Linked DNA regions of Thiocystis violascens DSM 198. The protein of the gene in region 1 interacts with the protein of each later gene in a pairwise test. Links are inferred from orthologs where the notes say so. Each region holds a gene or a part of one and is shown on either strand. Other genes may lie near its edges.

The links.
Region 2: the proteins of lysA (region 1) and THIVI_RS00180 interact in binary tests that used the Escherichia coli proteins (3 or more experiments, as listed by UniProt). The link is inferred for Thiocystis violascens DSM 198 from one-to-one orthologs.

The regions. Positions count from the first base shown.
Region 1 is NC_018012.1:2,605,603-2,621,087, forward strand. The notes cover bases 1,293-4,219. They hold lysA (diaminopimelate decarboxylase), read left to right. Parts: upstream 1,293-2,095; coding sequence 2,096-3,343; downstream 3,344-4,219. Other genes in these bases: THIVI_RS11540 (META domain-containing protein), read left to right, coding at 1,293-1,725; lptM (LPS translocon maturation chaperone LptM), read left to right, coding at 1,828-2,073; THIVI_RS11550 (class I SAM-dependent methyltransferase), read left to right, coding at 3,340-4,059; dapF (diaminopimelate epimerase), read left to right, coding at 4,056-4,219. Also shown: THIVI_RS11535 (IS5 family transposase), read right to left, coding at 1-590; more of THIVI_RS11540, read left to right, coding at 892-1,292; more of dapF, read left to right, coding at 4,220-4,886; THIVI_RS11560 (DUF484 family protein), read left to right, coding at 4,897-5,595; tyrosine recombinase XerC, read left to right, coding at 5,638-6,543; THIVI_RS11570 (thiamine pyrophosphate-dependent enzyme), read left to right, coding at 6,654-8,285; THIVI_RS11575 (2-oxoacid:acceptor oxidoreductase family protein), read left to right, coding at 8,282-8,773; THIVI_RS11580 (hypothetical protein), read left to right, coding at 8,784-9,698; THIVI_RS11585 (phenylacetate--CoA ligase family protein), read left to right, coding at 9,777-11,117; THIVI_RS11590 (ACT domain-containing protein), read left to right, coding at 11,214-11,654; THIVI_RS11595 (phenylacetate--CoA ligase family protein), read left to right, coding at 11,761-13,113; THIVI_RS11600 (DUF4412 domain-containing protein), read left to right, coding at 13,149-13,961; THIVI_RS11605 (AMP-binding protein), read right to left, coding at 14,140-15,485. UniProt on the Escherichia coli protein: Specifically catalyzes the decarboxylation of meso-diaminopimelate (meso-DAP) to L-lysine. Is not active against the DD- or LL-isomers of diaminopimelate.
Region 2 is NC_018012.1:26,725-41,995, reverse strand. The notes cover bases 11,112-13,824. They hold THIVI_RS00180 (response regulator transcription factor), read right to left. Parts: upstream 12,957-13,824; coding sequence 12,267-12,956; downstream 11,112-12,266. Other genes in these bases: THIVI_RS00175 (hypothetical protein), read right to left, coding at 12,962-13,824; THIVI_RS00185 (ATP-binding protein), read right to left, coding at 11,112-12,260. Also shown: THIVI_RS00215 (efflux RND transporter permease subunit), read left to right, coding at 1-757; THIVI_RS00210 (putative bifunctional diguanylate cyclase/phosphodiesterase), read right to left, coding at 944-3,172; THIVI_RS00205 (ABC transporter substrate-binding protein), read right to left, coding at 3,169-6,702; THIVI_RS00200 (TorF family putative porin), read right to left, coding at 6,781-7,464; THIVI_RS00195 (methyl-accepting chemotaxis protein), read right to left, coding at 7,469-9,577; THIVI_RS22385 (EF-hand domain-containing protein), read right to left, coding at 10,031-10,825; more of THIVI_RS00185, read right to left, coding at 11,097-11,111; more of THIVI_RS00175, read right to left, coding at 13,825-14,077; THIVI_RS00170 (HesB/IscA family protein), read right to left, coding at 14,129-14,443; THIVI_RS00165 (PqiC family protein), read right to left, coding at 14,748-15,271. UniProt on the Escherichia coli protein: Response regulator member of the two-component regulatory system CpxA/CpxR which responds to envelope stress response by activating expression of downstream genes including cpxP, degP, dsbA and ppiA.

The DNA.
Region 1 (15,485 bases):
GATTGCGCATCCAGCACCGCCGCCGTCGGCGCGATCTCACGCCCCTCGCGTTCGCGCCATTGCCCCCGCAGTCGATCATGCATCTGCTCAAACTTCCCAGCCGCACTCCAACGGCGAAACGTCTTGTAGACATTCTGCCAAGGCGCGAAATCGTGCGGCAGCATCCGCCACGCGCACCCCGTGCGCACCACGTAGCAACACGCCTCCAGGATGCTCCGGCGCGACACGCGGGGCGGTTGACCCCGCCCGCCCGGCATCTCAAAGAGAGCGGCGACCAAGTCCCACTCCGCATCGGTCAGACAACTTGGGTAGCTTTGGTCGGGGTCGTGGCGACGATGCGCATCCGTATACCCATACCGACGCGGCGTTGCGCGCGCTTGCGCCTCGAGACCACTCTCGCCCCGGAGGCGCGTGACGCCCGCCTCCCGCAAGGACTTGCGAATCGTTGCTTCATGAGCCTCGATTCCCGTCCGTGCCGCGAGTTCCCGGGCAATCTCTGACAGCGTGGAGGTCGGGCGATCCGTGACAATTTGACGCAATACCGCTTGCTCCGCCTCGTGAATCTTGGGGGGACGACCAGCTTTCGACATCAGCGCACACCAGCTCAGTTGTAGACTGGTATACAAATAGCAGCTCAATTATTTTTGTCTACACCCTCTGAGCGAGTTGTTCTTCCATTTCGCGATGAATTCGGTTGGCGTCATCCGCCATCGTAGGAGCCCGCTTGCGGGCGACATGACCTGCCAAAACTTTTGGGGCTGCCAACCCACGTCGCCCGCAAGCGGGCTCCTACTCAAAAGGAGAATTGCTGGCGGATGCACCCGGCAAACCGAAACCCCAGGTACGGTCGGTATACTGGTTGAACTCGCAATCCTTCCGGAGAATTTTCTCATGCAACAAATCCGTCACCCACTGATCGCGCCACTCCTGATCGCCGCGCTCTTCTCCAGCCCGGTCGGCGCGGCCGAATCCGTCATCGCGCAACCCTCCAACCCGCTGGAGGGGCAAACCTGGCAACTAACCAGCTACCCGTCCGCGGATGGTCTCGTCGGGGCGATCGCCAAGACCAAACCGGCGCTCTTCCGGTTTACAGCCGGACGGATCGCGGGCAACGCCGGCTGCAATCAGATTACCGGCGCCTATCGTCTCGACGGAACCGGTCTGACGATCGATCAGAATCTGGCGTCCACCATGATGGCCTGCCCCGAACCGCTGATGCGGCAGGAACAGGCGGTCACCGCCGCGCTCGCCCGCGTCGCCGCCTATCGACAGGTCGGCGAGCGACTCGAATTGCTCGACGCGGCAAACCAGACGCTGCTCGGTTTTCAGGCAATCCAGGCAGCGCCATTAGTCGGCACGCTCTGGAGACTGGAGGTGTTCAACAACGGCAAACAGGCGCTCGTCTCGTCACTCGCCGGCGCCGACATCAGTCTTGAATTCAGCGAACAGGGCACGTTGGGCGGCTCCGATGGCTGCAATCGCTACATGAGCGGCTTCCGGCTCGAAGGCGACCGTCTGACCGTCGGCCCGATCGCGACCACCCGCATGGCCTGCCAGGGTCCGGACGCTGTCGCCGCGCAGGCCGCCGCCTATGCCAGGGCGCTTGGCACCGTCGCCGGCTATCGGATCGAAGGCCGCCAACTGACGCTCCTCGATGCGGACGGTAAGACCGCCGCGCGGTTTCAGGCGCCCGCTCCGGTCGATCCGGGCGATCCGGTCGAGTGATTCGGTCAGGCGCCTGCGAGTCTTGCGGGCAGGCGCCCAACCTGAACCCTGCCATGTATACTTGACAACCCTGGCCAACTCCACTTTCGCGCGAGGCGCTGCATGCACTGCTGGGCTCGATCTCTCTTCATCGTCGTGGTCGTGGCGCTTGGGATCCTCAGTATGTTGGGCGCCTGCGGTCAAAAAGGACCGCTTTATCTGCCCGAGGAGACGCCAGCCAACACCCCTGCCCCAGGCGCGGACGTTCCAGTCGCCCCACCGCTTGCCCCTGCTTCGGCTCCGCTCAGCACAGGAAGCGAAGCCGAAGGGACGACAGCGACATCCGCGACCCGGCCCAACCCGCCCTAGCCGAGAACCGCAGCGACTCCGAATGGATCATTTCAACGAACGCGACGGTGTCCTTCATGCCGAGGACATACCGCTCACCACCATCGCCGAGCGTTTCGGCACGCCCTGTTACGTCTATTCGCGGGCCACGCTCGAACGCCATTGGCGCGCCTTCGACCGCGCCTTTCGCGAGCATCCGCATCTGATCTGCTTCGCGGTCAAGGCCAATTCCAATCTGGCGGTACTCAATGTCCTGGCCCGCTTGGGCTCGGGGTTCGATATCGTCTCGGTCGGCGAACTCGAACGGGTGCTGGCGGCGGGCGGCGATCCCGGCAAGGTGATTTTCTCCGGTGTCGGCAAACGCGCGGACGAGATCCGCCGCGCGCTCGAGGTCGGTATCCGCTGCTTCAATGTCGAATCGGAATCCGAGTTGCTCCGGCTCGATCGCCTCGCGGGCGAACTCGGTTGCAAGGCACCGGTCTCGCTGCGGGTCAATCCGGACGTGGACGCCCGGACCCATCCCTACATCGCCACCGGGCTCAAGGACAACAAATTCGGCATCGACATCCAGTCCGCCGAGGCTGTCTATCTCCGCGCCGCCGCCCTGCCCAACCTGCGGATCGTTGGCATCGACTGTCACATCGGCTCGCAACTGACCGATCTGGCGCCCTTCATCGACGCGCTGGGCCGGGTCATCGCCCTGGCCGACCGTCTGGCGCAGTCCGGCATCATCCTCGAACATCTGGATCTGGGCGGCGGATTGGGCATCCGCTATCGCGAGGAACATCCGCCGGAACCCGCAGCCTATGCCGCCGCCCTGAGTTATCAGCTCGCCAGCCGCCCCTATGAGGTCATCCTGGAGCCCGGTCGCGCCATCGCCGGCAATGCCGGCATCCTCCTGACCCGCGTGGAATATCTCAAACACGGCGAGCACCGCCATTTCGCGATTCTCGACGCGGCCATGAACGACCTGCTGCGCCCCGCCCTCTATCAGGCCAACCAGGACATCGTCCCGGTCGTGCGCGCGACCGACGCCGACCCCGCCCGTTACGATCTGGTCGGGCCGGTCTGCGAGACGGCGGACTTTCTCGGCAAGGAACGCACCCTGGCCCTGCGCGAGGACGACCTGCTCGCCGTGCGCGGCAGCGGCGCCTATGGTTTCACCATGAGTTCCAACTACAACAGCCGACCGCGCGTGGCCGAGGTGATGGTCGATGGCGACCGGGCGACGCTGGTGCGGGAACGCGAGACCGTCGCCAGCCTCTTCGCGGGGGAGTCCGTGCTGCCGTGAAACGCCGTCTCGAACCCGAGTTAATGGATGGCGTCGAGCAGGCGCTCGCCTATGCCGAGGCGGATTTCTCCGAATCCAACACGCTGTTTATCGAACTGCTGAAACAGATGCGGCCCGGCGATCTGCATGGCGCGCGCGCGCTCGATCTCGGCTGTGGTCCGGCGGACATCAGCATCCGCTTTTTGCGCGCCTACCCGAAAGCGACCTGCGACGCGCTCGACGGCGCCCAGTCCATGCTCGACCTTGCGCAAACCGCGCTGGACGGGCTCCCCGGCGTCGCGCCGCGTTGCCGGTTGATCCGCGACATCATCCCCTCCACGCAGATTCCGAGCGTCCACTACGACCTGATCCTGTCCAACAGCCTGCTGCATCATCTGCACGATCCGCAGGTACTCTGGCGCGGCATTCGGGAGGCCGCTCGGCCGGGCGCGCTGGTGCTCGTCATGGACCTGATGCGCCCGGCCTCCGCCGGTTGGGCCGAGGCGTTGGTAGCGACCTATGCCGATGGCGCCCCGGAGATTCTGCGCACCGACTTCCGCAATTCGCTGTTCGCCGCCTTCGAGCCCCAGGAGGTCGTCGCCCAGCTTGCCGAGGCCGGACTGACCGCGCTGGAGGTTGCGGTCGTCAGCAACCGCCATCTGGCCGTTTCGGGACGTTTGCCCGGCCCGGCGTCGAGCGGAGCCGAAGCACCTGTGCTGAGCGGAGTCGAAGCATGAGTTTGCGCTTCACCAAGATGCATGGACTCGGCAACGACTTCGTCGTCTTCGACGCCATTCGTCAACGCGTCGATCTCGACCCCGCGACCATTCGCCGCCTCGCCGACCGGCGCTTCGGCATCGGCTGCGATCAGATCCTGCTGGTGGAGCCGCCGCGTCTGGCCGGCACCGACTTCCACTACCGCATCTTCAACGCCGACGGCTCCGAGGTCGAACAGTGCGGCAACGGCGCCCGCTGTTTCGCGCGTTTCGTCCGCGATCAGGGTTTGAGCGACCGCGACGAGATCCCGGTCGGGACCGCCGCCGGCGCGATCCGGCTCTATCTGGCACCGGACGGACAGGTCCGGGTCGACATGGGACCGCCCGAATTGACGCCCGAGCGCATCCCCTTTCAGGCCGACACCTCAAGCCCAACCTACGACCTGGAGGTCGCTGGCGAGACGCTGACCATCGGCGCGGCCTCCATGGGCAATCCGCATGCCGTGCTGCTGGTCGAGGATGTCGAGACCGCACCGGTCGCCCGTCTGGGTCCACTCATCGAGTCGCACCCGCGCTTTCCCCGCCGGGTCAATGTCGGTTTCATGCAGATCCTGACCCCGGCGCACATCCGCCTGCGCGTCCATGAACGCGGCGCCGGCGAGACCCTCGCCTGCGGCACCGGGGCCTGCGCGGCGGTCGTCAGCGGACGCTTGCGCGGCCTGCTCGACACCCGCGCGCGGGTCAGTCTGCCGGGCGGGGATCTTATGATAGAGTGGCGCGGTTTATCCCAGACGGTCTGGATGACGGGTCCGGCCGAAACCGTGTTCCAGGGGGAAATCGATCCATGAGGGCACAGTCGTGAACAGTCAGCAAGCCGAACCGGCCACACCCGAGGATCCCGAACTCAACACGCGAGTGACGAACTATCTGCTCAATCATCCAACCTTCTTCGAGCACAACCCGGATTTACTGCTTGCCCTGCGGGTTCCGCACCACACCGGCGGCACCATCTCGTTGATCGAGCAGCAGGTGCGGATCCTGCGCAAACAGCTTGAGACCGAGCGCAACCGTCTCAGCCACCTAATCTCCCGCGCGCGGGAATATGAAACGCTGTCCGCCCGTCTGCATGGTCTGGTGCTGCAACTGCTGTCGGTCAACGATCCAGAGCACCTGTGTCACCTCCTCAAGGACGGTCTGCGCCGGGAGTTCCACGCCGAGGCGGTCAGCCTCAAGCTCTTCCCTCTAGCGCCGGCGGAAAACGACCAACTGGATCCGCTGACCGCGGCTTTCCGTGATTTCGTGGAGCGCGAACACGCACTCTGCGGCCCCTTGAACGAAGAGAAAGGCGTCATCCTGTTCGGCGAAATGGGCGTCGCCATGCGGACCGCGGCCCTGATACCGATCCTCGCCGATGGCCAATCCGGTGTCCTCGCCATCGGCAGCGCGGATCCGGAACGCTTTCGCCCCGAGATGGGCACCGACCTGCTCGACCAGCTTGGCGAAATCGTCAGCCATAAGCTGAAAGCGGTTCCGCTCGCGCCGTGCAGCCATTTTTAACGTCCGTTCGTATCGAGTCCATTGACGTACGAATCGCCATCGATGAACGCCGAGACATCTCCAGATCCGATCGGACCTTTTATCGCCCATCTCGCCCATGAGCGTCGCTTGGCCGACCATACCCTGACCAATTATCGCCACGACCTGGAACGTCTCGCCGCCTGGCTGACCGACACCGAGACCGGAGCGATCGACCGGCTCGACGCACAGAGGGTGCGTCAATACATTGCCTGGCGCCACCGCAACGGCGCCTCCGGCAAGACCCTGCAGCGCGAACTTTCCAGCTTGCGCAGTCTCTACCGCTGGCTGCTGCGCGAGGGCCGCGCGGACGCCAACCCCGCCGTCGGCGTGCGCGCACCCAAAACTCCGCGCAAGCTGCCGGTCACGCTCGACGCGGACCAGTTGTGCAGCCTCCTGGATCATGCCGACGACGATGTATTGACGATCCGCGACACCGCGATGATCGAGCTTTTCTATTCCTCGGGCCTGCGTCTGGCGGAGCTGGTCGGGGTGAATCTGGGCGACATCGATATGAGCGAGAGCGAACTCTCGGTCCTCGGCAAGGGCGCCAGGACGCGCCGCGTTCCGGTCGGCGCCAAGGCGCGCGAAGCCGTGCAATCCTGGCTGCGGGTGCGCGCCAATCTCGCCAACGCCGACGAGTCCGCACTCTTCGTCAGTAGCCGCGGTACCCGCATCCATCCGCGCACCGTACAGGTTCGTCTCGCCCAATGGGCACAAACGCAGGGTGCCAACCGCGGTCTGCATCCACACTTGCTGCGCCACAGCTTCGCCACCCATCTGCTCGAATCCTCCGGCGACCTGCGCGCCGTGCAGGAACTGCTCGGGCATGCCGATATCGGCACCACCCAGATCTACACGCATCTGGACTTCCAGCATCTGGCCCAGGTGTACGATCAGGCGCATCCGCGGGCGAAGAAAAAACCTTAGAAGCGGTTTGCATTGCCGCCGCCGCGGTTGCAACGACTTCGGTTGCCGCCAGGAAGCGCTGAGGCGGATAATGCCCCGCGAAATCCTGAAAGCGAGAGCAATCCAAGACGATGACTGGCGAACGGCAATTATTGAGCGGCGACGAGGCGGTCGCGCTGGCGGCACTGCACGCGGGGGTGCGATTGGGGACGGGGTATCCCGGCACCCCGTCCACCGAGATTCTCGAAACCTTCGATCTGTTGGGCGGCCACGCGCAATGGTCGCCCAACGAGAAGGTCGCCCTGGAGGTCGGGCTTGGCGCGGCCTTCGGCGGGGCGCGGACCCTGGTTACCATGAAGCATGTCGGGCTAAACGTGGCCGCCGACCCCTTGTTCACCGCCGCCTACACGGATATCGAGGGCGGTCTGATCGTGATCTCCGCCGACGATCCGGGCCTGGCCTCCAGCCAGAACGAGCAGGACAACCGCCATTATGCGCGCGCCGCCGCGCTGCCCATGCTCGAACCCGTCGATTCGCAGCAAGCCTATGATTTCACGTGGCTGGCGTTCGACATCTCTGAACGCTGGAAGATCCCGGTGATCCTGCGCCTGACCACGCGCGTCTGTCACGCCAAGACCGTGGTGCATCCGCGCGCGGCCGTATCCGACACCCCCGAACCGAGCTTCGTGCGCAACATCCCGGCGCGGGTCATGATCCCGGCCTATGCCAAGCCCGCGCACCAGCGGTTGCGCCAGAAGCTGGCCGAGATCGCCGCCTGGAACGACGCAGAGGGGCCGATCCGGCTCGACACGGGGCGTGCCGACCTCGGTATCGTCGCCACCGGCATCGCGGCGGTGCATGCGCGCGAGGCCGCGCCCAAGGCGAGTCAACTGACCATTGGACTGACCTACCCGCTCCCGCTCGGACGCATCCGTACCTTCGCCATGGGCGTGGAGCGTTTGGTGGCGATCGAGGAAGGCGATCCGATCCTGGCCGACTCGCTGCGGGCGGCCGGTATCCCGGTCGAGTGCAAGCCGGAGATGTACCGCTTCGGCGAACTCAATGTGGCGCGGGTGCGCCGCATTCTGGCCGGCGATACCAGCCCCGAGCCGGTTCCGCCCAAGGGCAAGCCGCCGGAACTCTGTCAGGGCTGCGCGCATCGCGACGTCTTCCAGGTGCTGCGGGATCTCGACTGCATCGTCGCCGGCGACATCGGCTGCTATACGCTGGGCGTGCTACCGCCCTTCTCGGCCATGGATACCTGTGTCTGCATGGGCGCGAGCATCGGGGTCGGGCTCGGGTTGCGGCATGTGCTGCCGGAGGCCCAGGCACGGCGCGTGGTCAGCGTGATCGGCGATTCGACCTTTGTCCATTCCGGCATCACCGGCATCGCCGAGATGGTCTATAACCCGCCCGCCACCGGTCACGTGGTGTTGATCCTGGACAATGGCACCACCGCCATGACCGGCCAGCAGGAACATCCGGGCACCGGGCGTCTGCTCGATCATTCGCCGACCGGCAAGATCAGCTTCGAGGCACTGGCCCAGGCGATGGGCGTCCAGAATGTCCATGTCGTCAATTCGCAGGACAAGGAGTCGTCGCTGCGGGATCTGGTCGTCAACCTGTTGGCCAAATCCGAAACCTCGCTGGTCGTCGCCCGTCAGCCCTGCGTGCTGGCCGCGCCCAAGATTCGTTTCTACGAGAAGGCCGCGACCGAGCGGTTGGCGGCCTCGTCCTGTCCGGCCGATGTGGTGGATCAATGAACGTGAAGAATATCGTCATCGCCGGACTCGGCGGTCAGGGCGTGCTCAAGGCGTCGGATATCCTCGCCGACGCGGCCTTTCGCGCCGGGTTCGATGTCAAGAAAAGCGAGCTGCACGGCATGAGCCAGCGCGGTGGGTCGGTGAGCAGCGACGTACGCTACGGCGATGCCGTCCTCAGCCCCATGGTGCCGCCGGGCGAGGCCGATGTGCTGGTCGTGCTGGAAGAGACGCAGATCGAGATCAACCGCCCGACGCTACGCACAGGCGGCGTCCTGATCGGTCCGGATCTGCTCGATCCCGCCGCGCTCAAGAACAAGAAAAGTCTCAATGTCGCGCTGCTCGGCGCGGCCTCGACGGTGCTGGAGATTCCGCAAGAGCACTGGCTGGCCGCCATGCACGCCAATCTGGCCGAAAAGCTCCATACGCTCAACGAGCAGTCATTCGCGCACGGACGCGCGGCGGCGCTGGCGCGGACATCGGCACAGTGACCCAGGCCGCATGAGCCACGATCAGAACTTCAAGAATCTGATCCTCGACTACCCGCGCGAGGCGATCGCCTTCTTTGCCGCCAGCGAAGCCGCCGTGTTGGATCAATCGGTGCGCATCCTGCCCATCCGTCAGGAACAGTTGAAGGAACGACTCGGCGAGCGGTTTCGCGAACTTGACGTGCCCCTGCTGGCGGAGTGGCCGGACGGGCGGCGCGCGGCGCTCCTGTTCGTGCTGGAGGAAGAGACTGAACCGCGCCGTTTCTCCATCCACCGACTGGCGCATTATTGTCTGGATCTAGCCGAACTCTTGAACACCGACCGCATCGTTCCGGTCGTCATTTTCCTGCATGCGGGCACCTTCGCGACGGAGTTACGGCTCGGTGGCGAAGCCCAGACCTATCTGAACTTTCAGTATCTGGCTTGCCCGCTGTTCCAGACTCCGGCGTCCGAGTATTACGAGAGTCCGAATCTGGTCGCGCGGTTGAATCTACCGAATATGGCCTATGCGCCAGCCGACAAGGTTGACGTCTACGCCCATGCCGTGCGCGGTCTGCTGACGCTTGAACCCGACCTGGAGCGTCAGATCAAATATCTCGATTTCATCGACATCTATGCGCATCTCGATGAAAATGAACAGGTCATTTATCAACAACGCTACGCGCACGAGGCCGACACCATGAGCGGATTCGCGGAGAGATTCATCCAGCAAGGCGTTCAACAGGGCGTTCAACAGGGCGTTCAACAGGGTATCCAACAAGGCGTCCAACAAGGAGAAGCGCGCCTGTTGCGCAGGTTATTAGCCAGCCGCTTTGGGAAACTCCCGGAAGAAACCCTCAGGGCGATTGAGGTTGCCGATCCCGACACGCTGCTGCAATGGTCGGATCGGGTTTTGACCGCCCGCACCCTGGAAGACGTCCTGCATTGAGCGCAACACTGGGCCATGATTCACAAGCGCCCTGCCCATCGGCGGCCTGAAAACTGACAACTCGATCATGAGGACAGCATGCTGACTGAGCTTTGGAACGACGCCGAAGGCGGTTTCCACCCCGCCAGCGCCCCGGATTTCCTGCCCGCGACGGCGCTTAAACAGGTCCAACTGCGCCGGCTGCGCGCGGTCGTGGCGCGTGCCTACAAGAATGTCGCGCTGTTCCGCACGCGCATGGAGGAACGCAGCCTGACGCCGGACGCGATTCACAGCCTCGCGGACATCCAACATTTACCCTTCACGATCAAGACCGATCTGCGTGACACCTATCCTTTCGGGCTGTTCGCCAGCCCCATGAGCGACGTGGTCCGCCTGCATGCCTCCTCCGGCACCACCGGCAAACCGATCGTGGTCGCCTACACGCGTGAGGATATCGACGTCTGGGCCGAAGTCATGGCGCGCACCTTCGCCGCCTGCGGGCTGCATCGCGGGGACATCCTGCAGAACGCCTTCGGCTACGGACTCTTCACCGGCGGACTCGGCGCGCACTATGGCGGCGAGGCGCTGGGCGCGACCGTGATCCCGATCTCCGGGGGCAACACCGACCGTCAGATCATGCTGATTCGCGACTTTGGCGTCTCGGCGCTCTGCTGCACGCCAAGCTATTTCACCCACATGATCGAGCGCGCTCGCGAACTGGGCGTCGATCTGCATGACCTGCCGCTGCGGGTCGGCATCTTCGGCGCCGAGCCTTGGACCGACGGCATGCGCCGGCACATCGAGACCGAGGCCGGGATCAAGGCGTATGACATCTATGGTCTCTCCGAGATCATCGGTCCCGGCGTCGCCAGCGAGTGTTCAGCGCAGGAGGGGCTGCATGTCTTCGAGGATCATTTTTATCCCGAGATCATCGATCCCGAAACCGGCGAGGCGCTGCCCGACGGCCAGGAAGGCGAGCTGGTGCTCACCACCCTGAGCAAGAAGGCAATGCCGATGATCCGCTATCGCACCCGCGACATCACCTCGCTGATCACTGAGCCTTGTACTTGCGGACGCACGCTGAGACGCATGCGCCGCATCGGTCGGCGTTCGGACGATATGTTCATCATCCGCGGGGTCAACGTCTTTCCGTCGCAGGTGGAAGCGGCCCTGCTCGCGGTCGAGGGGACGCTGCCGCACTATCAGATCATCCTCACCCGCGATCAGGGGCTAGACCGCATGGCGGTCGAGGTCGAGGTCACGCCCGAGGTCTTCAGCGACCGGATCGGCGCGCTGGAAAACGTGCGCACCCGTCTGGCCCAGGCCATTGAGCATATCCTTGGCATCCGCGTCGAATTGCGATTGGTGGAGCCGCGCAGTATCGCCCGCAGCGAGGGGAAGGCGAAGCGGGTGATCGATCGGCGGAACGATACCGTCTGATCGCGGGGCGTCATGAATCCAAGCAAAGTCGAGCGAGACCATCTTGTCGTCCTCGCCGAATCGGCGATCAACGTGCTTTAACGGGAACTCAAGACCATGAAACTCCAGCAACTCTCGCTCTTCCTCGAAAATCGTCCCGGTCGGCTCGATGCACCGCTGGAGGCCATCGCCGCCGAGGGAATCAACATCCTGACGCTCTCGCTGGCCGATACCGCGCAGTTCGGCATCCTGCGTCTGATCGTGCGCGAATGGGATAAGGCCAAGCGCGTTCTGGAACAGGCGGGCTGGGTGGTGAATCTGACCGAGGTGGTAGCGGTCGATGTCCTGGACCGGCCCGGCGGACTGGCGGCGGTGCTCAAAATCCTCGATGGGGCTGGACTCAATATCGAGTATATGTACGCCTACTCGCTGCGACGTGGCGATAAGGCCATCCTCATCTTCCGTTTCGAGGATCCGGACCGGGCCATTCAGGTGCTGCTCGACCAGGGGCTGCATGTCGTCGATGGCGATGAGTTGATGAGCTTCGCCGCCGCCTAAACCGCGCACCGAATGAAGCGCGTCATTGCAAGCGCCCGACGGGCGGCTGTCTGCCGCCGTCGGAGCGGACGCGGTTTCCATGAAACACGAATCACGACCCTGGATCATGCCCGTACCCAACCCTAGCCCCGACTGGTCGAACGAATACCCCATCTGGAACCCGACGGCGGAAACCCTGCCGCGCGCCGAACGCGAGGCGCTGCAACTCGAACGCCTGCGCGCGTTGGTGGGTCGGGTCGCCCGCGTGCCCTTCTACCGCGATCTGTTCGCCCACCGCGAGATCGGACCGCACAGCATCCGTTCGCTGGCCGACCTTCGGCGGTTGCCCTTCACGACCAAGGACGACATGCGCCGTCAGCATCCGCTCGGCTTTCTCGCCGTGCCGCGTCGGGATCTGGCGCGTATTCACGGTTCGTCCGGCACCACCGGCAAGCCGACCTTCGTCGCCTACACCGCCGGGGATCTGCGCATCTGGTCCGAACTGTGCGCGCGGTTTCTGGTGGCCGGCGGACTGCGGCCCGAACACACGACTCAGGTCGCCTTCGGCTACGGGCTCTTCACCGGCGGCTTCGGGTTGCACTATGGGATCGAACGGGTCGGCGCGACCGTGATCCCGGCGGCGGCCGGCAACACCCGGCGTCAAATCGAGATCATGCGCGACCTGGACCCGGAGGTGCTGATCTGCACCCCGAGTTACGCCCTGACCATCGCCGACGCGGCGCGCGAACTCGGCATGGACCCGCGCGCCCTGCCGATCCGTTTCGGACACTTCGGCGGCGAGCCCTGGACCGAGGACATGCGTCGCGAGATCGAGGATCAGCTCGACATCGCCGCCTTCAACAATTACGGACTGTCGGAGGTCATCGGGCCTGGGGTGAGCGGCGAATGCGTGGCGCGCACCGGGATGCATCTCCAGGAAGATCACTTTCTCGTCGAATGCCTGGATCCGGAGACCCTGGAACCGGTCCCCGAGGGCGAACCCGGCGAGTTGGTCATCACCACCCTGACCCGCGAGGCAATGCCGATGATCCGCTACCGAACGCGCGACATCGCACGACTGTACCGCGAACCCTGTCCCTGTGGACGCACCACCACCCGCATGAGCCGGGTCGCCGGACGCACCGACGACATGCTGATCATCCGCGGCGTCAACGTTTTCCCATCGCAGATCGAGGAAGCCCTACTGCGGGTGGAGGGAACGACGCCCCATTATTTGATCGAGGTCAGCCGTCCGGGTACGCTGGACGAGGTTCGCGTCAAGGTCGAAATCCATCCGGAAATCTTCTCCGACCGCATGGATCGCATGCAAGCCGTGTGCGAGCGCATCAGCCGCGAGATTCAAACCGTCGCCGGCATCCGCGCCCATGTCGATCTGGTCGAACCGCGCAGTATCGAACGCTTCGTCGGCAAGGCCCGGCGGGTTCTCGATACGCGCGGCCTGAACGAGCGGGAATCCTGACTCGTCACTCTTCACCACACTCACGAGGAATCACCATGACCACCCGCTTTTCTGGCGCTGCGAACGCGCATTCGCTCATTCGAGGCATGCGGTTGACCCTAGCGGTCCTGCTCGCCTCACTCCTGAACCTGTCCGCTGTCCTTGCCAGCGACGAGGGTATCTATCTTGAGACGCTCAATCGCAGCACCGGACTGATGGGCGAGGCGCCCCAGGAGGAATTAAGCAAGACCTACCTGGCCCACGACAAGATGAAAGTGGCCAGTTCAGAGGCCGAAGGGACCGACATGATTCTGGATCCGGCGACCGGCACCATGACCTTCATCAATCATGCCGCCAAGCAGTATTACACAATCAATATCGCCAGCGTGAAGGAAGGCATGTCCCAGCCGGGCATGGAGCAGATGCGCGCCATGGTCGCGGAAACCAAAATCACGGTTCAGGACACCGGAGAAAGCCAGAAAATTGGCGATTGGAACTGTCGGAAATATCTGGTTTCCAAGACCGGCATGATGGGAATCGAGCAAGAGGTCTGGGCGACCGAGGAGGTCGATTTCGACGTGAACCGTTTCACCGAGATGATGAGCCTGTCGGGCCCGGACGGACTGCTGGCGAACTCGCCCGAGGGCGCCGCCCAACAGGCCGAGATGGCGAAGATCAAGGGCTATCCCATCCTGACCAAGACCAAGATGCAGATGATGGGTTCGTCGATGGAATCCGAAAGTGAGGTCAAGGTCATCCGCAAGGAGGCCATGCCGGCCTCTCTGTTCGACATTCCCGAAGGCTATACCGAGCGGGAGATGGGCAAGGGAATGGGCGCGGCAATGCCCGGACCCGCCGCGCATCCTTAATCCTGAAAAAGCAGTTAGCCGCCAGCCGCCAGCCGCCAGCCGCCAGCCGTTGTTTTATCGAAGTTTTCGCTGATAGATGCCTTCCCCTGATGGGTGAGACCTGACAAGCGAGGCGCGATGGCCAAATGTCTGACTCAAAAAAGCTGACCGCTGGAGGCTGGAAGCTGACAGCTCTTTGTTAGATAAGTCCCTGGCACGCGATAGATTCAAGTTGCAGCCGATCGTATTTGCCCGAGGGAAGCAGCGGCAGCCGCGCCAGCCGACGAAACTCCCGAGGGCGTTCGGGACCGGATAACCGTCGAACGCACCAGTTTTCAAGACTGGATTCGTCGATCTCGCCGCGATAGAGCGCGACCAACCGATGCCCCCAGATATCGTCATCCAGACCCACGACGACGACTTCCCTGATCCCCGCCGCCTCGTGCAGCACCGCTTCGACGCGGGCCAGCGAGACATTGTTGCCGCCGATCACCCGAAGATCGTCCGCGCGGCCCAGCACCTTCAATTGACCATCGTCGGCCAGGCAGGCGAGATCGGCGGTCTCGAACCACCCATCCTCCAGACCCTGCCCCGGATCGCGGCTCGGGTTCGCATAGCCGGCCATCACCATGGCCCCGTAAATCCGTAGACGCGCGGGTCGCGACGCGCAACCGGGCGCCGCGACCTGAATCCCAGGCAGCAACCTGCCCACCAGCCCGGACTCCGGCGCCGTACCGGTCAAACGCTCGGTCGTGGCGATCTGGGTCGCGGTCTCGGTCATGCCATAGGTGAGATGGATCGGCCAGCCCGCGTCCAGCGCGCGCTGGACCAGGGAACGACTGGTCGCCTGGCCTCCCACCAGAAGTACGCGCAGATGGGGCGGCGGGGTCGGGTCGAGATCCAGCAGACGCGCCAGCATCGGCGGGACCAGCGAGAGATGGGTGACGGGGCGCGCGCGTAGATCGGCCATCACCGCTGGTGCCGCGAATCCCTCATGCAGCAACAGGGTCGCGCCAGCCAGCGCGCAGCGATAGCCGATGGAGATGCCGCCGACATGACTCAGGCGCAAACAGGTCAGCCAGAGATCGCCCGGCGCCAGACCCAGTCGCGCGTTGACCGCCAGCGCCGAGGCGAGAAGATTGTCGGCGGTCAGCATCGCGACCTTGGGCGATCCGCTGCTCCCGCTAGTCTTGATCAGGAGCGCGATGGCATCAGCCGCATCGCCCGTTCTAGCCGTGCCGCAACCGGTCGGAAACAGTCGCTCCGAGTCCGGATGCCAGCGCCACTCGGCCCCAGTCATGCCGGCGAGTGTCCGCCATTCGGTCTCGGCGGTTCCGGTCCGATAGGGAAAGAGCGCGGCCCCGATGCGGGCAAGCGCGAGTTGCATCAGGAGCAGATCCAGACCCGGCGAGTCGGGCGCCAGCACCGCTTGATTCGCGCCCAAGCCTTGGGCCCGCAGCGTGTCGACGCGACGCGCCAGACGCAGGGAGCGTTCGTGATTGTCCCAGACGTCGGCACCCCGGAGGAACGCGATCCCAGGCCTGG
Region 2 (15,271 bases), 2.6 Mb from region 1 along the record:
CGGCGGACGTTTGGCAGTCGAGGTCTCGGCGGACATCAACCGCGCCCTGAGCACCCCAGATAATGTGCGCGAGGCGCTGGAGCGCGAACTGCTGCCCAAGCTCGCCGATGAATACGGGATCGAATACAGCTTCGAGGGCCGCGCCGCCGATCAGCGCGAGACCCTGGGCGACATGCGTCTCGGGCTGATGCTGGGACTGGGGCTGATCTATCTGATCCTGGCCGCGGTCTTTTCGAGCTGGGGCTGGCCGTTGGTGGTCATGACCGCGATCCCGTTGGGTCTGGTCGGGGCGATTACCGGACACTGGCTGCTCGGGCTGGATCTGACCCTGCTGTCGCTGTTCGGTCTGTTCGGGCTGTCCGGCATCGTGGTCAATAACGCCATCATCCTGGTCAGCATGTATCACGAACTGCGCGAGACCGGGATGGAGGTCGACGAGGCGCTGGTCGAGGCCGCTACCTCGCGCCTGCGGGCGATGCTGCTGACCTCGGCGACCACCGTGGTCGGTCTGGGACCGCTGATCTTCGAGACCAGTCTACAGGCGCAATTTTTGATTCCGATGGCGGTCTCGCTCGCCTTTGGCGTCAGCTTTTCCACCATCCTGGTGCTGATCTTTACGCCGGCCCTGCTGTCATTGCACGAGAGCCTGCATCGGCGGATGGGGCGGTTGTGGGACTGGATGCTCGATCGGCCCGCGGCGGCAGCGCTTCCCGCGCGGAGCGAAGCGCGCTCCGAGGCGCCAGCACCGGGCTCCTGACCGATCTGGCCTTGCGTTGGCGCGGGCGCGGGGTGGCGGCATGAGCCTGGAAGCGCATGGGCTGCGACTGATCACGCATCAGCCCGAGATCGTCGCTGGACTCCTCGAGCAGCATGCCGAGCGCCAGCTGATCGAATTTTTCCAGGCCAGCGAATATGCGACTAACGAGAAAAGAGCGCTTCACCGTCAACCCGAAGCGATGGCTTCCGCCATCCAGTCTTCCAGTTGCCTGATCGGCATGGGCCGGGCGAACAAATACCCCTGAGCCTCCTGACAGCCCATCGTCAGCAGGCAACGGCGCTGCGCCTCGGTTTCCACCCCTTCGGCGATCATGATGAGGTTGCACTGATGCCCCAGGGCGACAATGAGCTGCGCGATACCGCTCTCGGGATTCGATGGCTCCAGTTCGTGCACAAAGGCGCGGTCGATCTTCAGGCGGTCGACCTTAAGCTGCCTGAGCACGCTCAACGAAGAATAGCCGGTGCCAAAATCGTCGATGGCGATCGCGACGCCAAGACGCCGAATCTCGGCCAATTTGGCGGTGATCGCGTCGATTTGCTCCATGGCGATCGACTCGGTCAATTCCAGCTCGACCTGCGCGGCGGCAACCTGGCAGTCGGCGAGCACGCGCTCCAGCATGGGGACAAAGCCCGGTTCGCGAAACTGCGCGTGCGAGACATTGATCGCCATCCGAAATCCCGCATGTCCCAGTTCGGTCAGGCGGCGAAGCTGCTGACAGGCGGTCCGGAGCACCCATTCGCCGAGCGGCACGATCAGGCCTGACTGTTCGGCGAGCGGGATGAATTGGTCCGGGGGAATCCACTGTCCCTCGTCGGTTTCCCAGCGCAGCAGCGCCTCGGCGCCGACCGGCCTGCCGCTGGCCAGATCGATCTGGGGCTGGAAAGCGAGCGAGAGCCGCTCGGCGGAGAAGGCGGCGCGCAAGTCGGTCAGCATCCGCATCCGCTCGCGCGCTGCGTGGCCGAGGGCATCCGAAAAATAGCTCGCCTTGCCGCGACCGAACCGCTTGCCCTGCTTGAGCGCGATGCTGGCGTCCTTGAGCAGTTCACCGCCCCGAGCCGGGTTTCCGTTCAACCGGATCAGGCTGCTGGTGGCCGAAATGCGGATCGTCTCGCCTTGCACCGTCAGGGGGCCGGCAAACACCTGCTGAAGACGGTCCGGATTGAGATCGTCCCGCGGTCCGAGCAGACCAAAGGCATCGCCGGCGACCCGGGCCAGAATGACGCGCGGTCCAAAGGTTTGCCCCAGCCGGTCGGCCACCGCCTGGAGCACCAGATCGCCAAAACGATGGTCGAGCGCGAGGGCGATCTCGGCGAAATCGTCGAGATCCAGCAGCGCCAGCGTCATGTCCGGATCGGTGCACTTTTCCTCAAGGAGTTGAATGAACCGGTTGCGGTTGGGCAGACGCAATAATTGGTCGTGATAGGCGAGATCGAAAAGCTGGCTGTGCAGCAGAACGTTCTCGAAGCCGACCGAGACGTTGGCGCAGAACACTTCTAGCAGATGGCGATCCATCGGGCAGGGTTCGCGCGCAATCTTGAGATAGGCCGCCATGTCCCGCGTCTCGCTGACATTGAAATACAGACAAATGCCGTGCGTGAAAAGGTGCCGCTTTTCCAACAGGCACTGTTGCAGGGCGTCGCGGACCGGCGCTTCGGGCAATCCCCGCAGGGGACGATGGATCGTCTCCCGATAACGCCCGGCGGCAGCGATGACCAGCGGCTCCCCCCCGTCGGTGAGCGCACCGGCGGACGAGGCGCAGATCAGACCCTCCGGGGCGATATTGAGCAGGGCGCAGACTTGAGTGACCACCCCTTCGGCAAACTGTTGAAGGGCGCGAAGACGGTTCAGGCCGGTGCTGGCCGCGACGATGAGTTCCAGACCGCGCCGGCTCAGCTCGATCTGGCGGATCTGCCAATAGGAGCGGATCGCCACGGTCAGGCTAGTAAAGAGGCGGACCCGCGTCAGCTCGGATTTGGTGCGGTAATCGTTGATGTCATAGGCGCGAATGGTCTCGATCTCCGGCGCATAACCGGGTTGTCCCGTGCGCAGGATGATGCGGACGGACTGGTTGTGGAGTTCGTCGCGAATCCGCCGGACGAGTTGCAGTCCGGCGTCCTCGGACTCCATGACCACGTCCAGCAGAATGACCGCCAGCGCCTGGTCGCGCGCGAGGATGGCGTAGGCTTCCCGCGCGGAGTAGGCATGGAGAAAGGCCAGCGGACGGCCCTCGATCGTCAGGTCGCGCAAGGTCAGCAGGGTCGCCTCATGGACATCGGCCTCGTCGTCGACGATCAGGATGCGCCAGGGCTCGACCGATGCGGCAGGTGCCCGGTCCGAAGGGTCATCGATGAACTGGACGATATCGTCGTCATCCAGGGAAGGAACATCGCTCATGCGCTTATCCTATGCGACGGATCGTGAAAGGCCGGTCCGGTCGCGCGGCGGGGTTCGCGCCCCGCTCCGCTCGCGGTGGCAGCTCCCACCATAGCGAGTGGCGCGATCGAGGGCAATTCGATGTCGAACGCGGTGCCCTGGCCAGGGACGCTCTGGACCGTGATCGTGCCGCCGAGCAGCCCCGTCACCAGATTGTAGACGATATGCAGTCCCAGTCCGCTGCCGCCCTGACCCAGCCGGGTGGTGAAAAAGGGATCGAAAATCCGGCCCAGATTGGCCGGGTCGATCCCGCAGCCGTCGTCGCTGATCCGGATGCCGACGTGACCGGGAGCGGCAGGGCGGCTTTCGATACGAATCTGGCCCGCCGCGCGTCCCTCGAAGGCATGCAGCAGCGCGTTCTGGATCAGATTCATCAGAACCTGGCCAAGCGGCCCGGGGAAGCTGTCCAGCCACAGATCCGGCGCGACGCTCACGTCCAGGGTTGCGGGCGAATGCCGCAGGCGCGGATGAAGGGTGAGGGCGATCTCCCGCGTCACCTCCTCCAACGCGAAGTTGCGACGCTGATAACTTGCCTGGTCGACGGCCACCTGCTTGAAACTGCCGATCAGCTCCGCCGCGCGTTGAAGACTGCGCAGCAGAATCTCGCTGTTGTCGCGCACGGCGTCGACAAAGCGTTGCAGGGCGGCACGGCTCAGCCCCGCCGCCATCTGCTCCCTAAAGTTGAACTCCTGGTCGGCCAGGGTGCTGGCCAGCATGACGGCGTTGCCGATCGGCGTATTCAATTCATGCGCAATGCCGGCCACCAGATCGCCCAGCGCCGCCAGCTTTTCCGACTGTACCAGATCGGTCTGCGCGCGTTCCAGTTGCGCCAGGGTCTCGCGTAGATCGTGCGTGCGTTCGGCCACGCGCTGTTCCAGTCCGTAATTCTGCGTGGCGATGTGCGCACGCGCCAGCCCGAGTTCCCGGTTGAGCTTCGCCAGCCGCCGATTCCAGACCAGTACCGCCCACAGCATGGCCCCGGCAATGCCGACGACCCCGGCGACGATTTTCCACATCAGGACATAATCGAACACCTTCTCGTAGTGGGTCGAGAGCCAGCGATTGACGATTTCCTGACGCTGCTCTTGGGGGAAGGCATTGATCGCGGACTGAAAAATCTCCTGTAGTAACGGCTCGTCGCCGCGGGTGGCGATGGACAGATTCCAGGAGAGATTCTGACTATCCTCCAGTTGTCCGGCGATTTTCATGTCGAAGAGCGCCTGAGTCTGAATGCGATAGGCAATCGTCGGCAGCGCGTCGATAAATCCGAACACCCTGCCCTCCTGAACCTGCCTGAATCCGTCCTCGGTATTGGCGACTTCCCGCAGACGGATACCGGGATAGCGCGCCTGTAAGGCGTCGATCAGGGCATAGCCCCGGACGATGCCGAAGGTTTCGCCCAGGACGGACTCGAAATCGTTGATGAACACCTGCTGGGTCTGGGTCGCGATCACGGAGCGGAACGAGAGATAGGGCGTCGTAAAGTCCAGGAAGGTTTGACGTGAGGGTGTCGAGATCGCCCCGGACAAGAGATCGCAGCGTCGCTCCTTGGCATAGGCGAGGGATTCCTCCCAGTTCGCGGTTGGCGTCAGCACGATGTTCGTTTCAAGCATCTCGGCGAGACGGGCGAACACATCGGCGATGATGCCTTCGTGGACGCCATCCTCGGTGATGCGTTCCGCAGGCATCCAGGCGGGATCGACGCACATTCTGAGCGAACCCTTGCGACGGAGATAGTCGCGCTGCTCGGGGGAAAGAGTGAGGCGGGCCGCCTGGCCGCCCGTCTCGCCAAACCACTTGTCCTGCAAGATCCGCAGTTCGCCCGGCGGCAGCGACGCCAGCGCCTTGTCGATGATCGTCTGAAACGTCGGCCAGTCCTTGCGGGTCGCGATATGGAGCGCGGCGTACTCCTCGCCCCTGTCTTCCCGGTTCCACACCCCCTGAACTTTCAGGTTGACGTAGCCCGAGCGGGCAATGTGATAGTTCAGGACGTTGGCAAAGTCAGTGGTAAAGTCGGCCCGCCCCTGGTTCACCGCATCGATCGCCTCCCCGATGTTGTCCGTCTCGATGATCCTGAATTTGTCGCCGAAGCGTCGTTTCAGCAGTTCGGTCTGCTCCCATCCTTTGGGAGAGGCCGCCACGGAACCGAACAGATCGGCAATGGAATGGACCGCCGGGCGATCCTTGCGGGTCAGAAACTGATTGGCGACCTGGATGATCGGCGGCGAGAAACTCCCACAGTCCAGCACCTCTCGTGGCTTATCGGAGGGATGCAGCAGGTCGATCCTGCGGGCACAAAACCAATCGACCAGTTCGTCCCAGTTCGCGCCCTGCACGAACTCGAGGGTCACGCCGATCCGCGCCGCCAGCAGGTTCATCAGGTCGACCGAATAGCCCCGCGGCATTCCGTTCTCGAAAAAATCGTAGGGCGGCCAGTCGAGTTGATTGCTGACACGCACCACCGGATGGGCCTGGAGAAAGGCGCGCTCGGCCTCGGTCAGCGCGAGCGTCGCGGCGGATTTGGCGTCGCCATCGGTTCCCGTGGGCTCGAAGATCATGCCCTCCAGCCGGTCGAGAGAGGTGGCTTCTCCCGCCTGGACCATGGTTTCCCCGATCCGCCGCAGTTTGTTCGGATCGATGCTGCCCACCGGATAGACCTTCGGCAGCATGACTCTGGCGGTTTCCCGCGCCTCGAATTCCAGCGCGGCGCGGGTTTTCCCTCGCGAGTCATATTGACGCAAAATGAGATCGATGATGTCCTCGGGATGCGCCAGGGCATAGACCCAGCCACGGTCGCTGGCCTGCCTGAAGGCCCGGACAATCTCGGGGTTGGCGCTGGCATAGGACTCGCTCGTCAAGAGATTGATGTCATCGGCCTCGCCACCGTAATGGCTCGGATCGATGATGTTGTAGGGCACCCCCGCCTGCTGAAGCTCAAAGAGATCGTTGGTCAGGAAAACCGACATCGCATCGACCTTGCCGGCAATGAAATCCTGCGTATCAAAGCTGTGCGGGACGATCTTCAGGTCCGTCCCGGTCAGTCCGAATTGTCGAAACATGGTCGAAAAACTAACGCTATCGAGCTCCCTGGTCTCGACCATGAAACCTTTACCCTTCAAATCGCTCGGGATCCGAATCTCGGGTTTGGCGACGATGGCCAGCGGCGAACGCTTGAAATAGTTGGATAGCAGCAGCACCGGGGCGCCCTGTAACCGGCGGCTGACAAGGTCGGATCCAGTGACCCCAAAGGTTTTTTTGCCGTCGATCACCTCCTGCGTCGGATCAATGCCCGCCTCGTACTCGAAAAATTCGACATCCAGTCCGGCCTCTGCGTAGTAACCCTGCTCCTTCGCTGCGTAAAAACCGGCAAACTCGAATTGATGCATCCATGAAAGTTGCAGGGAGACCTTCCGAAGAGGCGCGTTAACCGCTCCCGCCGCGGACACGGCAAGCAGAAGCGAGAACAGCAGAAACGACTGGATGCGAATCACGCGGGGGGCTCTGATCGGTTCGCCGTTCGAGGAGCCCGCGTCAGGGCTCGACGGTTGACCGTTAAAGACGGCTGACCGTTAAAAAAGAAACGTTCGACCGACGGTGAACAAGAGCACGGTATCGCCAGCCGCGTCGCTCAACGTCGTGCCGCTCACGCCAAGCGCGACATCGAAACCGGCGTAGGTGGTTCGATTCATGACCTGCCAGTGAAGATAGTGATCCCGATCCCCATCCCAGGCGAAGCGATCGGCATCGAGACTGGTCGACCGGTCAAGCTGTGTCGCAATGGTCCAGCGGTCGTTGATTGTGAAATCCTTTTGCAGCATGACCACGACGTGCCCGACATCCAGACCGGAATAATCGTGGCTATACCAGGTATTCAGGTTGAAACCGGCGATGCCCAGTTTGAGATAGACCTCGGAATAATTGGTCTCCGAGCTGTCGCTGCCGCCATGATAGGTATAGAGGGCAACACCAGTATCGATCGAATAGCCGGGGCGATATTCGACGGTATACCCGAGGTAGACGTCCACTTCCGCAGTGGTGTCATCGCCAAAATCGACATTCGAGGCCCAGGTGCCCGCGTAGATTCCCGCTGCTCCGGACCAGTCCAAACTCGCCTGCGCCGCCGGTTGATGATCGGTTTGCGTCACGCCATTGAAAAGATAATCGCTCGCGCCGGTGAAGGTCGCGGACCAGTCCGCCTGAGCCGTATTCGTCAAGCCGGCGACGGCCAACGCGAGCAGGGTTTTCGTCTTCATGCATTCATGCCTTGAGCAGATTGAGCTGATCGTCGAGCGTCTGGATGGCGCCATGAGTTGCCTGGGCCGCCGCCTCGGAAACCTGCGCCAGATGCGCCAAATCCCGAGCGGCATCGCCGATGGCGGTGATGCTGCGATTGATATGCTCGCTGACCTGACTCTGTTCCTCGGCGGCGGTGGCCACCTGCAGGGCATGGCTGTCAATCCGCTTGACATCCAGGACGGCGCGATCAAGCAGTTCCGCGCTACGATGCGTGAAAGTCAGGGTCTGCTCCATCTCGCCACGGCTGCTGTCGAGCAGTTGCTCCGCCTGTTTCACGTCGCCCTGAAGTCCCTTGATCAGTTCGTCCACATCCTTGGTCGAGTCCTGGGTGCGTGTGGCCAGGTGACGGACTTCCTCGGCGACCACGGCGAAACCCCGCCCCTGTTCGCCCGCCCGCGCGGCCTCGATCGCCGCGTTGAGCGCCAGCAGATTGGTGCGTCCGGCGATTTCGCGGATCGTCTCCAGTATCCCATCGATCGCCCGGCTGCGCTCGGCGACCTGACGCATCTGGCTGGACGCTTCATCGACCGAGCGCGAGAGCAGTCCCACCTTGTCCTTGGTGCCGTTGAGCGCCTGCTGGGTCTGGTCGATGTGCTCCGCCGCCTCGCGCGACGCCTCCGCCGTCTGGTGGGCGAGATTCGCCACTTCATTGGCAGTGCTCGACATCTGGGTCATGGCGGTCGCGACGCTATCGATCTGCGTATTCTGGGTCGCGGTGGCCTGCCCGACTTGGCAGGCATAGTCGCCTAAGTCGGCAGAATGCCCGGACAGGGTCCGACTTTGCTCCTTCATGACCAAGATCATCTGGCGCAGTTTGTCGACGAAGCGATTGATGCTCTTGCTCAGATCGATCAGTTCGACGTGATGATGCACCATGACCTTGGCGGTCAGATCGCCTTCCGACGAGGCCAAGGTTCGCATACCTTGGGCAAGCTGCCCCAGCGGTTGCGTGATGGTCCGCATCAGGATCACCATGACTAAGAGCCCAAGCACGGTCATGACCGCGGCCCCCGCCGCCAGCTTGGCGGTCGCCGCGCGGGCATCGGCCTGCAGTTCGTTCTCCAGGGCATTGGCGGCGGCGAGAACCTCCGCTTGCGGAACCGCGATCGAGAGGGTCCAGGTCGCGTTTGCAATCGCAATCGGTAGGCTATGCAGCCAGCGGTCGCCGCTGGTGCTGTAGCCGGTTGTCGCACTGGCGGTCGCTAGGTCCGGAGCGACATCCTTCAGGCGCTTACCGATCTGATCGGGAAAATGCGACGAGGCGGCAATCAGCCCCCCGTGACTAACCAGGGTCAGATCGCCCTTGCCGTGAAACAGCCGTTGGGAAATGGTCTTGGTGGCGGACTGGAGGGCCGAAAGGTTGATGTCCATGCCGACGACGCCGATGAATTGCCCCGCGACGACGAGCGGCAGGGTTAGGCTCGTCATCAACTCCTCGTATCCTTCTCTGATTTCGTAGAGGTAGGGATCCGTGATACAGATCTGTTGACGTTCCTTCGGGCAGAGATACCACTCGGCCTCGCGCTGGCCGTAGTCGTTGAGCGTTTCCTTATACTTCTCGCTCGGATCCAGGGTCTCATGAAAGACGAGCGCGTCGCCTTCGCGCACGAAATAGATCTCGATGGTGCCGGTCGGGGAGCTATGGGACAGATTGCCGGCATGCTCGCTGTCCCTGCCGTCATACCCATTCGGTTCGAATTGCGCGTAGACGGAACTAATGAACGGGTTGCTTTGTAACGTATTGAGGACCAGCCGTTTGAGCTGTTCCCGCTCGTAGGGCGGCGTCTCGCTGCTCGCGGTGACGGCCGAACTCGTGATCTGCCGTTGCAGGACCGAGGCGCTCGCCAGAGTCACGGCCAGCAGCCGGCGGATTTCCTGGCTGGTGCCAAGCGCCGTCTCGCTCATGATCTCGGCGGCCTGTTGCGAGAGGTTGGCGGTCATGGAAGCGCTGGCAGTCTGGATCGAGTCGCGGAAGATCAGGGTGGCCGCCGCGATGATCATGCCCGCCGTGAGCACCAGGATGGTCCCGGTGACCAGCAGCAGTTTCAGACGCAGACTGAGGGTTCGCATGTCGGAGTAATCTCGTGGAGGAAGCTCCAGCACGGAACGTCAGCGTGCTGGAGGATCGGTCGCTTGTGTCCGATCAAGCGGCCTTGCCTAAACGGGATTCCGTGAGCATATCAGCGGATGATGAAGGAGACGTTAATGCGCGGTACCGCAGAGCGATGTCCCCGTAGACGTCAGAATCATGCTCCATGCGGCATCTTAATTTGCCTGCGTAACCAATTTCTGAGCGGTAAACAACATGATGAAACCACAACCAAGAACCGACCTCGTCACCGGTCAACTCGGGCTTGGGCAAGGCGACGGCGCCCGTGCTAGCCAGCGCGGGATGGCGCGTCGGACTGGTCGCGCGCGACCGCGCGTGCGGGGAGTCGGCGCTCGCCGAGATCCAGTTTGCGGGAGATCGGCGAGACGCTGACTTTTCAATTCGATGGAGACGATTATCCTCTTGCGTCAGGGCTATGCGGAAACGGACATCTGGCTCGTCTGATTGGTCTGATCCGTCGATCCATAGCTCTGCATCAACTGCATGATCGTCCGCATCACGGCGGTGCTGTTTGTTGCGCCGTCATCGGTAGCCTCCGAGGAGGATGCCTGCGACTGGCTGTAGGCGAGGAACTCCTCCATGCTGACCGTTCCATCCTCGTCGGTATCGGCCGCGGCGATGATCTGGCTCGCATCGGATTCGCTCTCCTCCGAGGGCGGCGGCCCACCCATGCCTCCCGGACCGCCTGGCCCACCCGGACCTCCCGGCCCAGCCGGTCCCCCCGTCATACCTTGGGCGTTTGCCGTGGCCGCGTCCTCGCTGGATTGTTCCAGCGTCATCGCTTCCTGAAACGTCACGCGCCCATCGTCATCGGCGTCCGCCGTCTCGAACTGGCTCAGAACATTGGTCAAGAGTTCGGCGCGCGCCGTCTCCTCATCAGTCAATGAATCCGCTTCATTGAGTGTGGCCAGTTGGCTCGTCAACTCTTCCTCGGTGAACCCGATATCGTTTTCACTGCCACCCGGTCCACCGCCCATGCCTTGAGCGAAACCGATGCTGTCGGCGAGTGTCTGGAGGGTATTTGTTAGCTCGGACTCCGTGACCTCGCCATCCTCGTCCGCATCGATTGCCGAGAAGACCTCGTCGGTGCTTGCAACCGAGGAATCCCCATTCGCCGAAGACATCTTCTCGATGGCCGCCTGAAGCTCCGACGCGGCGAGCGTCCCATTGCCGTCGGAATCCAGGTCGGAAAGCAGGTTTTTCGCCATGGTGGCGGGATCGGGTGGCCGCACGTTGCTCCTGGCCCCTGCCCCGTATGTCATCGACGAAAGACTACCGATCCCGCTGATCGCGCTCATGTCACACTCCTCATGGATGAAACGACCACAACCGCCCGTCTTCCGGGCGGTCTGCTGCTGAGTCAAAGTATCGGCTTTTCTCGGACAAGATGGGCACTCGCCAAGGTAAAAGTGGGTAAAGATTCAAGTGCGTCGATGCCATCGGCGGACAGTTCACGTCAATCGAGCAGATCGCATGAATCTATCCGAGGATCTCCGGCTGCGGTTGCAGCGGCAGGCGGATCTCGACACGGAGTCCGCCATCCTCGGGCAGCGAGGCCAGGATCGTCCCCTGATGGGATTGAATGGCGCGACGCGCGATGGCCAATCCCAGACCGAAACCCTCCGTGGCCGCATTCCGATGTCCCCGGTGAAAGGGTTGGAAGATCGTTTCCAGTTCGCGCGGCAAGACCCCAGGTCCATGATCGCGGACGCTGACGCAGACGTGACCGGAGTCCGCGCCATCCAGCGCGACCTCCACCGTCGAACCCGGACAGGTATATTTCACGGCGTTGCGCAGAACATTCTCGAAAGCGCGATGCAATGGCTCCGCCCGCCCCAGGACAAACCGCTCGCCACTGCCTGAAAAATGCAGATCCCGTCCATTGGAACGCGCCTCGAAGCGGGCGTCCTCGGCGATGTCCGCGAGCAGTTCGACCAGATCGAGCGACCTCGCGGGCGTCTCGTCACGCCCGGACTCCAGTCGCGCAAGGGTCAGGAGTTCGCCGACTAGGGTCGCCAGCCGCGTGGACTCGCATTCGATGCGGTCGAACGTCATCTCGATCTGACGGGGATCCTGACGGGCCAGTCCGATCGCGGCCTGGAGACGGGCCAGCGGCGAACGTAACTCATGCGAGACATCGTGAAGGAGTTGGCGCTGCGACTCCACAAGGCGTTGCAATTCCAGCGCCATACGGTCGAAGTCGCGGCCCAGGTCGGCGATTTCGTCGCGGCGGCGACCCATCCGCGACTGGATTCGCGTCTCCAGTCGACCCTCGGCCACCGCACCCAGCGCCCAACGCAGATTGCGAACCGGCTTGGCGAAATACCAGGCCAGCAGGGCGCTGGCCGCCAGACAACCGAGCAGGATGGCGAGCATCGGCAGATAGGGCGGCGGTGGTGGCGGTCCTGGGGGCGACGGAGGTGCAAAACCTGGAGCCCAGGGCGGCGAGCCGGGAGAATCTGCTCCCCATGGAAAATCCATCGCGTCATTGTCCGCTTGCCAGACATGCGACATGGCGTGTGGCGGCGGTGGACGCGGTTCCCAGGAATCCTCGAATACGCCAATGGTCAGAAACAGCGCCAGCGCGGCAAGTCCCTGAGCCAGAAGGAAGGCGAGAAAGAATTTCCAGAACAGACGGCCCACGCCGGATTATTCCCTGACCAACTGATAGCCCATGCCGCGAACGCTCTGAATCCAGGAGCGACCGCTCGGCAGGGCGCCGAGCTTCTGGCGAATACTGCTCAGATGAACGTCGATGCTGCGGTCATAACGCGCCAGGGGGCGACCCAGCCCCTGTTCCGACAGGATCTCCTTGCCGACGATGTGGCCGGCATGACGCGCCAGTACTTCCAGCAGATTGAATTCGGTGCTGGTGAGTTCAAGCGGCTGTCCCTGCCATTCGGCGCGACGACGTTCCGGCCACAGGGTCAGAGGACCGGCGCTCAGGGTCGCGCGCACCGTATCGACCTGGCCAGCCGTGGAAACACGTCGCAGGATGGATCGCAACCGAGCCACCAGCTCACGGGGCGTACAGGGCTTTGGAACATAGTCGTCAGCCCCCAGCTCCAGTCCCACGACGCGATCCAGATCATCGCCACGACCGGTCAGCATCAGCACCGGGATCTGACTCGTTTGACGGATTCGGCGCAACGCCTCAAGCCCGTCGAGCAGGGGCAACATGACATCCAGGACGACGATGGCATAGTCGCCATCCAGCGCCCGCGACACGCCGGCCTCGCCATCCTGGACGGCATCGACCTGAAACCCCTCCCCTTCGAGGTATTTCTTCAGCAGCGCGCTCAGACCCAGATCGTCGTCGACCAGCAGAACCTTGTGCATCGAACTCAATCCGTCGGACGACGCAAGGCGTCCAGACGCTCGCGGATCGGATCGATGACGGGGGCGAGCTTGCGGCGCATGAGACTGCCCAGCGTGGTGGAGTCGGACAGAATGGGCCGGATCAGGCCATAGCCCACGCCGGAGAGAAACCGCATGGCCGCGATCTCGGGGGCCAGGGCCGGTATCCGCCGCAGAATCCCGGCGACCCGTGCGTCCGGGGCGTCCGCATCGACGAATTGTCCGGCGTCCGCGAGCAGGGCGTCGAGCGCGAGATCGGGATCGCCCCCCGGGCGCAACGGGGCGAAATACGCGCGCAGACAGGCGAAGGCGGCGAGCACGATCTCCTGACTGGGCGGCTTGGCGAGCACGTCCCCGACTGTCTTGAGAAACGCCTGACCCTGCCCCGAACACGCGCGCTGGAGCAAAGCCGCGACGGTATCGTGTTGCTCCACCAAGTCACGGACAGTCTCCGCCAACGCGCGCGCGGGCGGCGGTTCCGGGAGATCGTCCGGCAATGCCTGGAGAAACCCGACCAGATAGGCATGCTTGCGAGCGGACTTGCGCCAGAGATCGCCCCGCCGTTCCGCGTCGAGCAGACCCGGCTGCAGCATCAGCCGAACCGATTCGACGATCGCCTCGCTTTCGGTCTCGAACGGCAGGTATTCCATCAGATAATCGGCAAGCACCCGACCCATGGCGCTGCGGACGATGGCTGGATTGGCGAGCATGCGGCGGGCATTGCCGGCGTCCTCCATCGCCCACCAGGCGCGTCGCGCCAATTCCTCGCTGAGTCCAGGCGCGCAGACGGCGGCGACCACCGCCTCGGGCTCGCCGAGCAGCAGCAGTTGCGCGAGGCTGTCGTCACGCATCTGGCCCATTCGGGTCCAGCGTCGCAGATAAATGGGATAGCCGCCGGGCGAGCCCAGGACATGCCCGGAAAGCAACTCCCGCACCCGGCGCAGATACGGCTCCGGGCGGGTATTGGGATTGAGCCGAATGGTCGCTTCGCCCTGGGGACCAAGCCCCTGGACAAGCATCCGGCACTCGTCGATGCGGATCGCCTGGGGTTGGTTGGCGAGCAGGACGTTGAGCCGGAGGCGATCCTCGGGAGTGAGATCCATCGGATCAGGACGCCCGGGCGAACCGCCTGGCGGTGGTTGAAGAACGCATCGCTAGTCCTCGATCGGCGGCTTGAAGTTCGGGTCTTTCGGATTGAGAAAGATGAAATGAAACTGGCCCGGTTCGATCTCGACATAATCCATGGTCGCCTGATCCAGCAAGGGAACCTGTTCGAGGGTCATGACAACATCGACGCCCGCGCAGTTCATCCGAATGTCGTCCTCGGTGAGTTCGTCGAACCCCATGCGATAATCGATCCCGCCATCCGGCTGCCGGACGGCGGCCAGTCGCAGCGACAAACCCTCGGCGCCACCCTGACTCGCCGCCTTGAGAACCTGTTCGGCGGCTGCTGCTGTGAGTTTGAACATCTCAGACCTTTACCTGTTGGCTATTCGCGTCGAAACTCTCGTCAGTTTAAACCTTCTGATGCGAGTTTTGGACCGCGCCGCTTGTGCGGCATGCCCTCGATCAACGTCCACGAAAGAAAAAGGGAGAACATCCGCCGCCTCGGAGCGCGAAACCGTTCGTGGTTCGAGTGCCTCACCACGAACGGTTTCTTAGGTGATCTCCTGACAACAACCTACCCACGGAGAGACTGTCAATCTTGAAAAATCCTGTGAATCCTGTCCATTGAAAGCGTTGATTCCGGTAGAAACTTTCCCGGAAATCGCCTTATCTCTTTTCATCGAACGCCGGCGCCTGCTTGGGAAGATCCCGCGCCAGCGTCGCCACCTCCCGGCTGAAATCGGCCAGCGTCGCGCTCAGGGCGGCAATCAGTGCGTTTTCGTCTTTTGGCGCGGCCAGCGGACGCTGGTAGCGGCTCTCGCGCACGGCCAGCACCCGATCGAGATTGGGGTCGAGGACGACCCAGCGCACCTTGAGCAAAGCCTGAGCGTCGGCGGTTCCCTGGAAGGCCAGAACCTCGGCGGCGATCCTGACATCGAGCGGATAGCGCACCTCGCTCGGCAAGATCAGAATGCGGCTGGTACCGAGCAAACGTGCCAGGTTTTCGCTCCAGACCCGCATGAAATCATCCTGCAGCGTCCCGCCCCAACGATGGAACTCGTCGACCGCGAGACGATTTCCACCCGTCTGGGTCACGATCTGCGGCCGATCCAGAAAGACCGGAAAGGACACCGGACCCAATCCGATCGCCAGTTCGCTGTCCGCAGGGGTCGGCGGTCCGTCCATGGCCG